DNA from 3 places in the Vibrio sp. SCP2 genome. Region 3 is predicted to be linked to each of the others. Evidence: riboswitches for the same ligand, from Rfam matches in the RefSeq annotation. Region 3 holds a riboswitch; each other region holds the start of a gene.
What was found. Region 3 has a riboswitch for thiamine pyrophosphate ahead of thiD (bifunctional hydroxymethylpyrimidine kinase/phosphomethylpyrimidine kinase). Riboswitches for the same ligand answer to the same signal wherever they lie in the genome.
Positions count from the first base shown of each region.

Region 1: it holds a riboswitch for thiamine pyrophosphate, as region 3 does, so the genes downstream of both, thiC (phosphomethylpyrimidine synthase ThiC) here and thiD (bifunctional hydroxymethylpyrimidine kinase/phosphomethylpyrimidine kinase) in region 3, are expected to answer to the same signal.
Region 2: it holds a riboswitch for thiamine pyrophosphate, as region 3 does, so the genes downstream of both, thiB (thiamine ABC transporter substrate binding subunit) here and thiD (bifunctional hydroxymethylpyrimidine kinase/phosphomethylpyrimidine kinase) in region 3, are expected to answer to the same signal.

Region 1 covers NZ_JCAFVV010000011.1:824-4,101, reverse strand. The annotation lists gene thiC (phosphomethylpyrimidine synthase ThiC) at 1-1,467, opposite strand, end outside; TPP riboswitch at 1,631-1,729, opposite strand; gene crcB (fluoride efflux transporter CrcB) at 1,799-2,182, opposite strand; gene AC5O63_RS19880 (multicopper oxidase domain-containing protein) at 2,291-3,278, opposite strand, start outside.
Region 2 covers NZ_JCAFVV010000009.1:35,284-38,561, forward strand. The annotation lists gene mpl (UDP-N-acetylmuramate:L-alanyl-gamma-D-glutamyl-meso-diaminopimelate ligase) at 1-674, shown strand, start outside; gene AC5O63_RS18865 (flavin prenyltransferase UbiX) at 689-1,315, shown strand; TPP riboswitch at 1,458-1,579, shown strand; gene thiB (thiamine ABC transporter substrate binding subunit) at 1,647-2,633, shown strand; gene thiP (thiamine/thiamine pyrophosphate ABC transporter permease ThiP) at 2,643-3,278, shown strand, end outside.
Region 3 covers NZ_JCAFVV010000001.1:1,034,367-1,037,644, forward strand. The annotation lists gene AC5O63_RS04980 (LysR family transcriptional regulator) at 1-330, opposite strand, end outside; gene AC5O63_RS04985 (HDOD domain-containing protein) at 426-1,256, opposite strand; TPP riboswitch at 1,424-1,533, shown strand; gene thiD (bifunctional hydroxymethylpyrimidine kinase/phosphomethylpyrimidine kinase) at 1,634-2,464, shown strand; gene AC5O63_RS04995 (ABC transporter ATP-binding protein) at 2,454-3,200, shown strand; gene AC5O63_RS05000 (ABC transporter permease) at 3,193-3,278, shown strand, end outside.

The DNA.
Region 1 (3,278 bases), on a different contig from region 3:
AAGCATCGCACAGCCATACCAACCAATCATCGCGGCACCAATACCTGAAGTGATATGATCATAGCCCGGCGCAACATCGGTTGTCAGTGGGCCAAGGGTGTAAAACGGCGCTTCATGACAGTGCTCTAGCTGCTCTTCCATGTTCTCTTTGATCATATGCATCGGAATATGGCCAGGTCCTTCAATAATGACCTGTACGTCATATTCCCAAGCAATCTTGGTTAGTTCACCAAGAGTACGAAGCTCAGCGAATTGCGCTTCGTCGTTCGCATCAGCTACTGAGCCAGGACGTAATCCATCGCCAAGAGAAAGCGCCACGTCATACTTGGCACAGATTTCACATATCTCGCGGAAATGAGTATATAAGAAGCTTTCCTGATGATGCGCTAAACACCATTTAGCGATAATAGAACCACCACGAGAAACAATGCCAGTCACACGTTTTGCCGTCATAGGTACATAGCGAAGCAGTAAACCTGCGTGAATAGTGAAGTAATCGACGCCCTGCTCTGCTTGCTCAATCAGAGTATCGCGCATCACTTCCCAGTTGAGGTTTTCCGCAATGCCGTTAACTTTTTCAAGCGCTTGGTACATTGGCACAGTACCGATCGGCACTGGACTGTTACGTAGAATCCACTCACGAGTTTCGTGAATATTGCGGCCAGTAGACAGGTCCATAACAGTATCGCCACCCCAGCGAGTCGCCCATACTAGCTTCTCAACCTCTTCCTCAATTGAAGATGTCACTGATGAATTACCGATATTAGCGTTTACTTTAACTAAGAAGTTACGCCCAATAATCATTGGTTCAGATTCTGGGTGGTTAATATTGGAAGGGATAATCGCTCGACCTTCTGCGACTTCTTTACGAACAAATTCTGCAGTAATGTCTTTGGGTAAGTTGGCCCCAAAGCTTTGACCAGGGTGCTGTTGATTCAACACCTCATCGCGATATTGAGCGCGCCCCATGTTTTCACGTAAGGCGATGTATTCCATCTCAGGGGTAACAAGACCCTTGCGCGCATAGTGAAGCTGGGTGACACACTGACCATCTTTAGCACGTCTAATTCGTGGCAAATTGCCATAACGTAGCTCATCAAGCGTCTCGTCTTCTAAACGCTCCTTGGTGTATACCGAGCTAACATCGTCGAGTAATTCAGTATCGGCACGTTCTTCAATCCACCCTTCTCTTAGCTTTGGTAGACCGCTGTAAAGGTCAATTGTGTGTTCTGGGTCAGTGTATACACCAGAAGTATCGTAAACACGTACAGGCTCATTAGGTTCGAAAATAGGCGCTTCTTTTGTGCCTCCAATAAGACTATCCGCGAGTGAGATTTCTCGCATAGGCACACGAATATCTGGGCGTGAACCCTCTACATAGACTTTGCTTGAATTTGGGTACGGCTGTACCGAAAGTGTATCAATGAACTGTTTTGCTTCCAGTCTCGCTTGTTTGCGACTCGACATAGCATTTTTCCTTGCTTTGTTATTCTTAGATAAAAAGTAATGGGATAAAAATGCTTGGCGGAAAGATGCGACAAGAGGAATCGAATTATGACCTTATTAGTGTGCACTAATGGTATATAACAACATTCGACTATTTGATAGGTAACCAGACAGAACTCTGGTGTAGATATCTTCTCTTGTTCCCTTCGCAGATTTTAATCTGATCAGGTTCAACGGATCCCGAATTAACGGTCTCAGCCTTATGGCACTCCGACAAGTAATTGCAGTATATAAAAACGGCTTGGGTAAACCAAGCCGTGATGAACAATAATTAGCTAAATTTTAACCAACATTAGCTCTTGATGAGTATTTGAAAACCAATCCATGCAGCAGAAATACTTAAAAAGACATTCAACAACACATTCAAACCCATCTTAAAAAAAGCGCCTTGCTGCATTAGAAGCACATTATCCATAGAGAACGTAGAGAAGGTGGTGAGTGCCCCAAGAAAACCCAACCCGATAATTTGGCGCCATGGTTCGGTAGCAAGCATCTCATTTTCGAAAGCCGCAATAAGCAAGCCCATAATGAAAGAACCGACCACGTTAACAGTTAGCGTACCGTATGGAAAACCACGCCCAAGAAGCACAACACAAAGCTCTGAAACAAGATAACGAGAGCATGCTCCAAATGCACCACCGAGTGCGATAAAACCCAATATTGAAAACTGACCCATAATTCCTCCAATTTACTGGGTGTATTGTAGCCAAAATACACGCTCGCGGAAGATCATAAATTAAGATTTAGCCATTGCTAACTGCAAACATTTGAAAAGTTACAGGAGTCACTTTACTTCAATATACCCCATTAATCCGGTTTTCATATGCTCGATCACATGACAGTGATACATCCAGCGCCCTGGATTATCCGCCACGAACGCTGCGATAGCCGTACCGTTTTTGCCTAGTAAAACAGTGTCTGTGTGGAAAGGCTGTTCGACCTTTTTACCATTGAGCTCCAAAACTGTGAATGTATGACCATGGATATGAATTGGATGATGATACTGAGTGACGTTCTTGAGAGAGAAAATATAAGTTTTACCCAGTTGTAACGAAGCGAGTGGAGCGGGGATATTATCTTTCGACATCCCTTCCCAAGCCCGTTTGTTGGTTAACCAAAACTTAGGAACCGACTTACCATCTTTTCCAACCGGTGAAATTGCCCCTTCCCATTCAAATACAAAATCAATTTTCTCCGCATTGACCAAATCAAGATCAGGCACAGGATTAAGAGGAAGTTGAGGGCTCGGCCTATGATCGGAAAGATCAGACCTGATCGCTTCAAACTCACACAGAGGAAACGGAAATCTACCCTTCATATATCGGACATAAACGGACTCTCCTTGCTTCGGAGCGATTAAGGCAAGGTCAACCCTCATACCCGGGCCAATTTTATGTTGAGAGAGCTTATAGGGAGCTTTAATCGGGTTACCATCGATGGCTATCACCCATGCTTCGGCCCCTTCAATAGCAATTGGATAGGTAATCGTATTGTCGACGTTGGCGATACGCAGCCGGGTAGTGGCATTTTCCTTTAATTGATACTTAGGCTCATGTACACCATTGACGCTACTCCACTCTCCGGGGGTTCCCATTCTCGCGCTAAGACGAGGAATCATTAATTCTTTCCACGCCCCCTGCTTATCGAGGTGCCAGTGCTTAAGCATCAACTCATGTTCTTCATCAAACTCTACTGGAATCGCTTCTTCGACGATGATCAGCCCTACCAACCCCATACCGAGTTGTTTGACGCTATTCATATGCGGGTGATAC
Region 2 (3,278 bases), on a different contig from region 3:
ATGATGTACTTGAGCGCGGCTGTTGGAGCGAATCCGAGTTTAGTGGTGAGCAAGGTGACTGGCAGGCGGAGAAAATAAACATTGATGGCTCGCAGTTCAAAGTACTGTTCCAAGGCGAGCAAGTGGGTATTGTAAGTTGGAATCTAGTTGGTGATCACAATGTAGATAACGCTTTGATGGCGATAGCTGCAGCGCGCCATGTTGGCGTCACCCCAGACTTAGCCTGTGAATCTTTAGCCAAATTTATCAATACCAAACGCCGCTTGGAGCTCAAAGGTGAGGTCAATGGCATCACGGTTTACGACGACTTTGCCCATCATCCGACCGCGATTGAACTGACGCTCGGTGGATTACGTAACAAGGTCGGCGATAGCAAAATTATCGCGGTACTCGAACCACGCAGCGCTACGATGAAGCGAGGTGTGCACAAGGATACGTTGGCCGCGTCGTTACAAAAAGCCGATCAAGTGTTCTTATATCAACCCGATTCGATTGATTGGTCGGTGGAAGAGATCGCCGCTCAATGTGCCCAACCTGCGCAAACCTCCAATAATGTCGATGAACTTGTGGAGCAAATTGTTGCTAGTGCTAGCTCAGGTGATCAGATTTTGGTGATGAGCAATGGCGGGTTCGAAGGTATTCATAACAAGCTTCTGGCAAAGCTAGCTCAATAGTGTAGTTTTTAAATATGACTAAGCAACAAAAAGCCATCACCTTAGCCTTTACTGGTGCCTCTGGCGCTCCTTATGGTTTACGCCTATTAGAGTGCCTTCTGGCTGCTGATTATCAAGTTTATCTGCTTATTTCGTCTGCGGCGAGAGTGGTGCTAGCAACTGAACATGACCTTAAACTGCCTGCCAATCCTGATTCGGCTAAGCAAACTTTGGTCGAGCACCTTAATTGTGACCCAGACAAGCTGGTTGTATGCGGTAAAGACGATTGGTTCTCTCCTGTGGCGTCTGGCTCTGCAGCGCCGAAACAAATGGTCGTCTGTCCATGCTCTGCAGGCAGTGTTGCGGCGATTGCCCACGGTATGTCGGATAACCTGATTGAACGTGCTGCAGACGTGGTGATGAAAGAGCGTGGTCAGCTACTGTTGGTGGTTCGTGAAACCCCATTTTCTACTCTGCATCTAGAGAATATGCACAAGTTGTCACAAATGGGAGTAACCATCATGCCTGCTGCGCCAGGTTTTTATCATCAACCTAAATCGATAGAGGATCTGGTTGATTTTATGGTCGCGCGTATTCTTGACCATTTAGGAATAGAGCAAGGATTGGTTCCTCGCTGGGGCTACGATCCCCGTCCTATTTGAAGCCGCAGCGTTGTTGACTGCTCAAATTCACCCAAATCAAATAGAACACCTATGTTCATTGGGATGAATTTGCTTGTCGCCTAGCTGCAACTCCAACTATTTAGGGGATAGATATTGCAGTTTATTAATATTACAATTCGACCGTTACTCATCGGGGAGCTATTGACCTAACTTATGTTAGCGTCAGCTGAGATCGAGCTATCGCTTGGGACCCGTGTACCTGAACCAGATAATGCTGGCGTAGGAATTGAGTTTGGATTTGAACTCCGCTTCTCAAGCCTGTGCCGCTCAGACAAGGAGAGAGCGAGCAGTGAAAAACACTCTAAGCACCATTTCAATTAGTACCCTAGCGTTAGCAACGCTGGCGATATTCTCAGCGACAGCCGCAGAAAACAGTTTAACCGTTTATACCTACGACTCTTTTGCCGCCGATTGGGGCCCAGGTCCTGTTGTAGAAAAAGCGTTTGAAGCGCATTGTGGTTGTGATGTTAATTTCGTCGCGCTAGACGATGGTGTCTCTATCCTTAACCGTCTGCGATTAGAAGGCGATAACAGCAAAGCGGATATCATTTTAGGCTTAGACAACAACCTAATGGCGGAAGCGAAAAAGACAGGTTTGTTGGCTGAACATAGCGTAGACACTAGCAAGGTTGCATTGCCAAATGGGTGGGCAGACAAAACGTTCGTCCCTTATGATTTCGGCTACTTCGCGTTTGTTTACAACAAAGAGAAGCTAGCTAACCCACCAAAAAGCTTGAAAGAGTTGGTGGAATCTCGCGATGATCTGAAAGTGATCTATCAAGACCCACGTACTTCAACACCAGGGCAAGGTCTGATGTTGTGGATGAAGTCTGTTTACGGAGATGACGTGACTCAGGCTTGGCAAAATCTAGCTAAGAAAACCGTAACTGTGACTAAAGGTTGGTCTGAAGCGTACTCAATGTTCCTCGAAGGTGAGTCTGATCTGGTACTCTCTTACACGACCTCTCCTGCTTATCATTTGATTGCTGAAAGTGACAACAAGTATGCCGCCGCTGATTTTGCTGAAGGTCATTACACGCAAGTCGAAGTTGCTGCTAAAGTGAAAGCGTCTAAAAATCAAAAGCTAGCCGATGAGTTTATGAACTTTATTCTTAGTGATGAGTTCCAATCAGCAATGCCAACAGGTAACTGGATGTACCCAGTCACAGACGTTGCACTGCCTGAAGGTTTTGAAACCCTAACTCTGCCAAGCAAGGCTCTGACCTTTAGCGCCGACGAAGTGGCCGAAAATCGTAAATCTTGGATTCGCGAATGGCAAAGTGCGCTGACATTCTAAGAGGCTCTTTTGCGTAATACCCCCAAAATTGGCTTATGGGTCGCGATAATCATCGCGACCTTTGTCGTTTCTGCTCTCGGTGCTTTACTGGTTAACGCGCCATCGCTAGATATCCGTCAGGTGTGGAGTGATCCATACTATCGACATGTCACCAAATTCAGTTTCTATCAGTCTTTTCTTTCTACTTTGCTCAGTGTTGGCCTTGCCATCCCAGTCGCGCATGCGTTGTCTCGCCGTCGATTTAGGGGGAAATCCTTGTTACTCAAACTGTTTGCTACAACACTGGTGTTGCCTGTCTTAGTCGGGGTGTTTGGCCTTCTTGCCATTTATGGCAATAGTGGTTTGATTGCTGATTTGTTCAAAAGCCTAGACAGCAAGTTGCCGTTCTCAATATATGGGCTCAATGGGATTTTGTTGGCGCATGTGTTTTTTAATCTTCCTTATGCGACCCGATTGCTTCTGCAAGCATTAGACTCTATTCCACAAGAGCAGCATAAACTGTGCGCCCATCTTGGCATGGGACACTGGGATAAATTTCGCTGGATTGAGTGGCCGCGTCTACGACAGCAATTACCTCATGTCAGTGGCTTGGTGTTTATGCTCTGCTTTACCAGTTTTGCTACTGTAATGGCACTGGGTGGCGGG
Region 3 (3,278 bases):
TAGCAAATGTGGGTAGAGCAGCAGTGCTAGCGAACCAGAACAAGAAAGCGAAACGCTACCTGAAAAGGGGTCTTCCATGTTTAAAGAGTTAAGCAGTTCTGATTCTTGGCGCTCAAGCTGAATCGCATGTTGATAGACATTACGACCCGCTTCAGTGATATCAAAACTTTTGTTGTGTCTTTCGATTAAGGGGTAACCGCAAGCCTGCTCAAGTTTTTTAATGTGCTGGGTAACACCTGGCTGAGTCATAAACAGCTTCTCAGCGGTCTTTGTGAAATGACCTGTATCGATCAGAGTAACAAAGGTCTTGAGCCAGACAGGATTGATCATCACATTATTCTCATAACAAAAAATTATTCATCTGAGTCTATGCGATAACTGAAAGTTTGAATAGAAAAAGGTGAGCTTAGTGCTCACCTATTGTTTTACGCCGCGTTTAACTGTGAAGCGAGGTCACGACCATTGCCTCGATACTTGTCGATTGTTGGTGCGAAGGCTGCTGAGATATGCAAAAGGCGAGAGTCTGGATGTTCAGCAAGGTAGCGAGCTTTACCTTCCTCGCTCTCCAGCTGATCCCAATCGCGATGAATCGAACGGGCTAAATGAAGAGTGGTGGCCATTTTAGGAGAAATCTCGGCATCTCTAGGCTCGGCAAAATTTGCGATGGCATCCACCATATCATCAGGAAAGCGCCACGCTCTGGCTAGTTTGGCCCCAAGAGTTGGCGCTGTGATATCTAAGATTTCTTCTTGCACTGCGATAGCGTTTTCTCCTTCCTCTGCTCGCTGGGCAATCGTTTGTGCTTCTTCCGGTACTAAAGTGTGGATCATCAACTCGCCAATGTTGTGCAATACTCCAGTAGTGAATACGTCATTACTGTCCATGCCTGTTTCAATGGCAATTTTACTGGCAATAATCGAGACTTCGAACGTCTCTTCCCAGTACTTGTCCATATCTAATGTTTTGATTTTAGGGAAGGCGCTAGAGAGAACTGAAGCAACAACTAGGGTCCTGACTGGGCCTGTTCCAACTCGAAGTAAGGCTTCATTTATCGAAGATACACTCTTGCTTCCACCAAAGTGAGCGGAATTGGCTAAGCGTAGTAGTCGCGCGCTAAGAACTTGATCAGTCGCTATTTTATTCGCTAACAGTTTAAAGTCGACGTCACTCTTGTTGACCATATCGAGAAGCTCTTGAAGTACTTTTTGGATTCTCGGTAATTCGTTCAGTCGAGATAGTAGTGCCTCCTGGCTCATAGCTCTCTCCTTAATTCCATGTAAGCTAAGTTACTATAGTTCAGAAATTTATCCTGTTACAAAAATAAGCAATTAATGCCATATGTTCGGGCTGGGGTTTTGTTTGTTTTTTTGCAGCGACGCACCAAATATTGATGCAATAAAACTACTTTTGTTGTTATCATCTGCGGAAATAGTCGGGGAGCCTACCCAATAGGGAAAGGGCTGAGATCGCGAAGCGAGACCCGTAGAACCTGATTCAGTTAGCACTGACGTAGGGAACTATGCGCACTAATTCCATATCTCGGGTTTAGTGTACTCGCATTCGAGAGTCACTCTGTTTATGAGCGTTCTTTTGGTGGTCGAGAGTTCCTATACGTCTTGTAGTAGGAGCATCTATGCCACATTCACAAGACACAACCCCTATTGTATTAACCATTGCTGGATCTGACAGCGGTGGTGGTGCAGGTATCCAAGCCGATATTAAAGCCATCTCTGCGACAGGCAGTTACGCATGCTCCGTCATCACTGCTATCACTTCGCAAAATACACAGGGTGTCAGTGCCATTCACCCGATTCCATTAGCGCATATTGAAAGCCAGTTAGATGCGGTATTCACCGACCTGAATGTGGTTGCTGTTAAAGTCGGCATGTTGGCGGATGCGGAAATCATCAAGGTTGTCGCGGCAAAAATACGTCAATATCAACCTAAGCATCTTGTGGTTGATCCTGTCATGGTTGCCACAAGCGGTGACCTGTTATTAGAGCAATCGGCAATCTCTACGCTCAAACAAGAATTGTTACCTCTCGCTGATTTAATTACGCCGAATCTACCTGAAGGGGCTGCTTTGATTGGTGGTGAAGTCCCTCAAGATGAAGAGCAAATGGGGGCGATGATTGAGTCATTACGCGCACTTGGGGCGAAAGCGGTGTTGCTAAAAGGTGGGCATTTAGAGAAAGACCAAAACAGTAATGATCTCCTTATCGAGCAAGAGAGCAGTGAGTTATTGAGCGCCAAACGTGTCGCGACTAAAAATACTCACGGAACAGGTTGTACCCTTTCTTCTGCGATTGCTTCTTATCTTGCTCAAGGTAACCGTCTTCATAAAGCCGTGTATCTTGGTAAGCAATATATCTCTCAAGCCATTGCGCACGCCTATCAGTTAGATGTGGGTCAAGGTCATGGCCCAGTGCACCACTTTTTCTGTGGGCACACAAATGTGCGCTGAAGCGATCGGGATAGAGCTCAAGGCTTCACAGCTTCGTTACCTTGATAGCCAAACCCCGACACTAACTGGCTTAGATATGCACATCCCCGCAGGGAAGTGGACCAGTTTGCTGGGTCGAAGCGGCTGCGGCAAAACCACTTTACTGCGTTATCTTGCTGGTTTGCTTGATCACAAAGTGGAGTGGCAAGGGACGCTTAAGCTAAGCCAAGGGCAAGGCTTGCAAGACAAAATTGCCTACATGGCACAGCAAGATCTGTTGCTACCATGGCTAAATGTTATTGATAACGTCATGTTAAGCCGTCAATTTGGTGCGCAGAATATCGAGCATGACAAGGCAATTGAACTGCTCGAGCAAGTAGGGTTAGCCGCCCATATCAATACAATGCCTGCTCAGCTATCTGGGGGAATGCGCCAGCGTGTTGCTCTTGCGCGTACTCTAATGCAAGACAAGCCCGTTGTGTTGATGGATGAGCCTTTTTCCGCGCTAGATGCTGTCACGCGCCATAAGTTGCAAACCTTGTCTGCCAAGTTACTCAAGGGTAAAACCGTTGTGTTGATTACCCATGATCCCCAAGAAGCGGTACGTTTATCGGATGCGCTCTATTTGCTTCAAGGTGCGCCTGCCCATGCGCACCCCCTAGACGTTCCTGCTTCACTGCCTCCACGCGCGATAGATGGCGAGTGCGCGGCGTTGCAGCGAAATATTCTTGAACAGTTGGAGCAAGACTATGAGTAAGGTGACGAACCTAGAACTTACGCTACCCAACAAGAGAATCAAAACTCAGGTGACGCATCCAATGGTGCGTATGGCGAT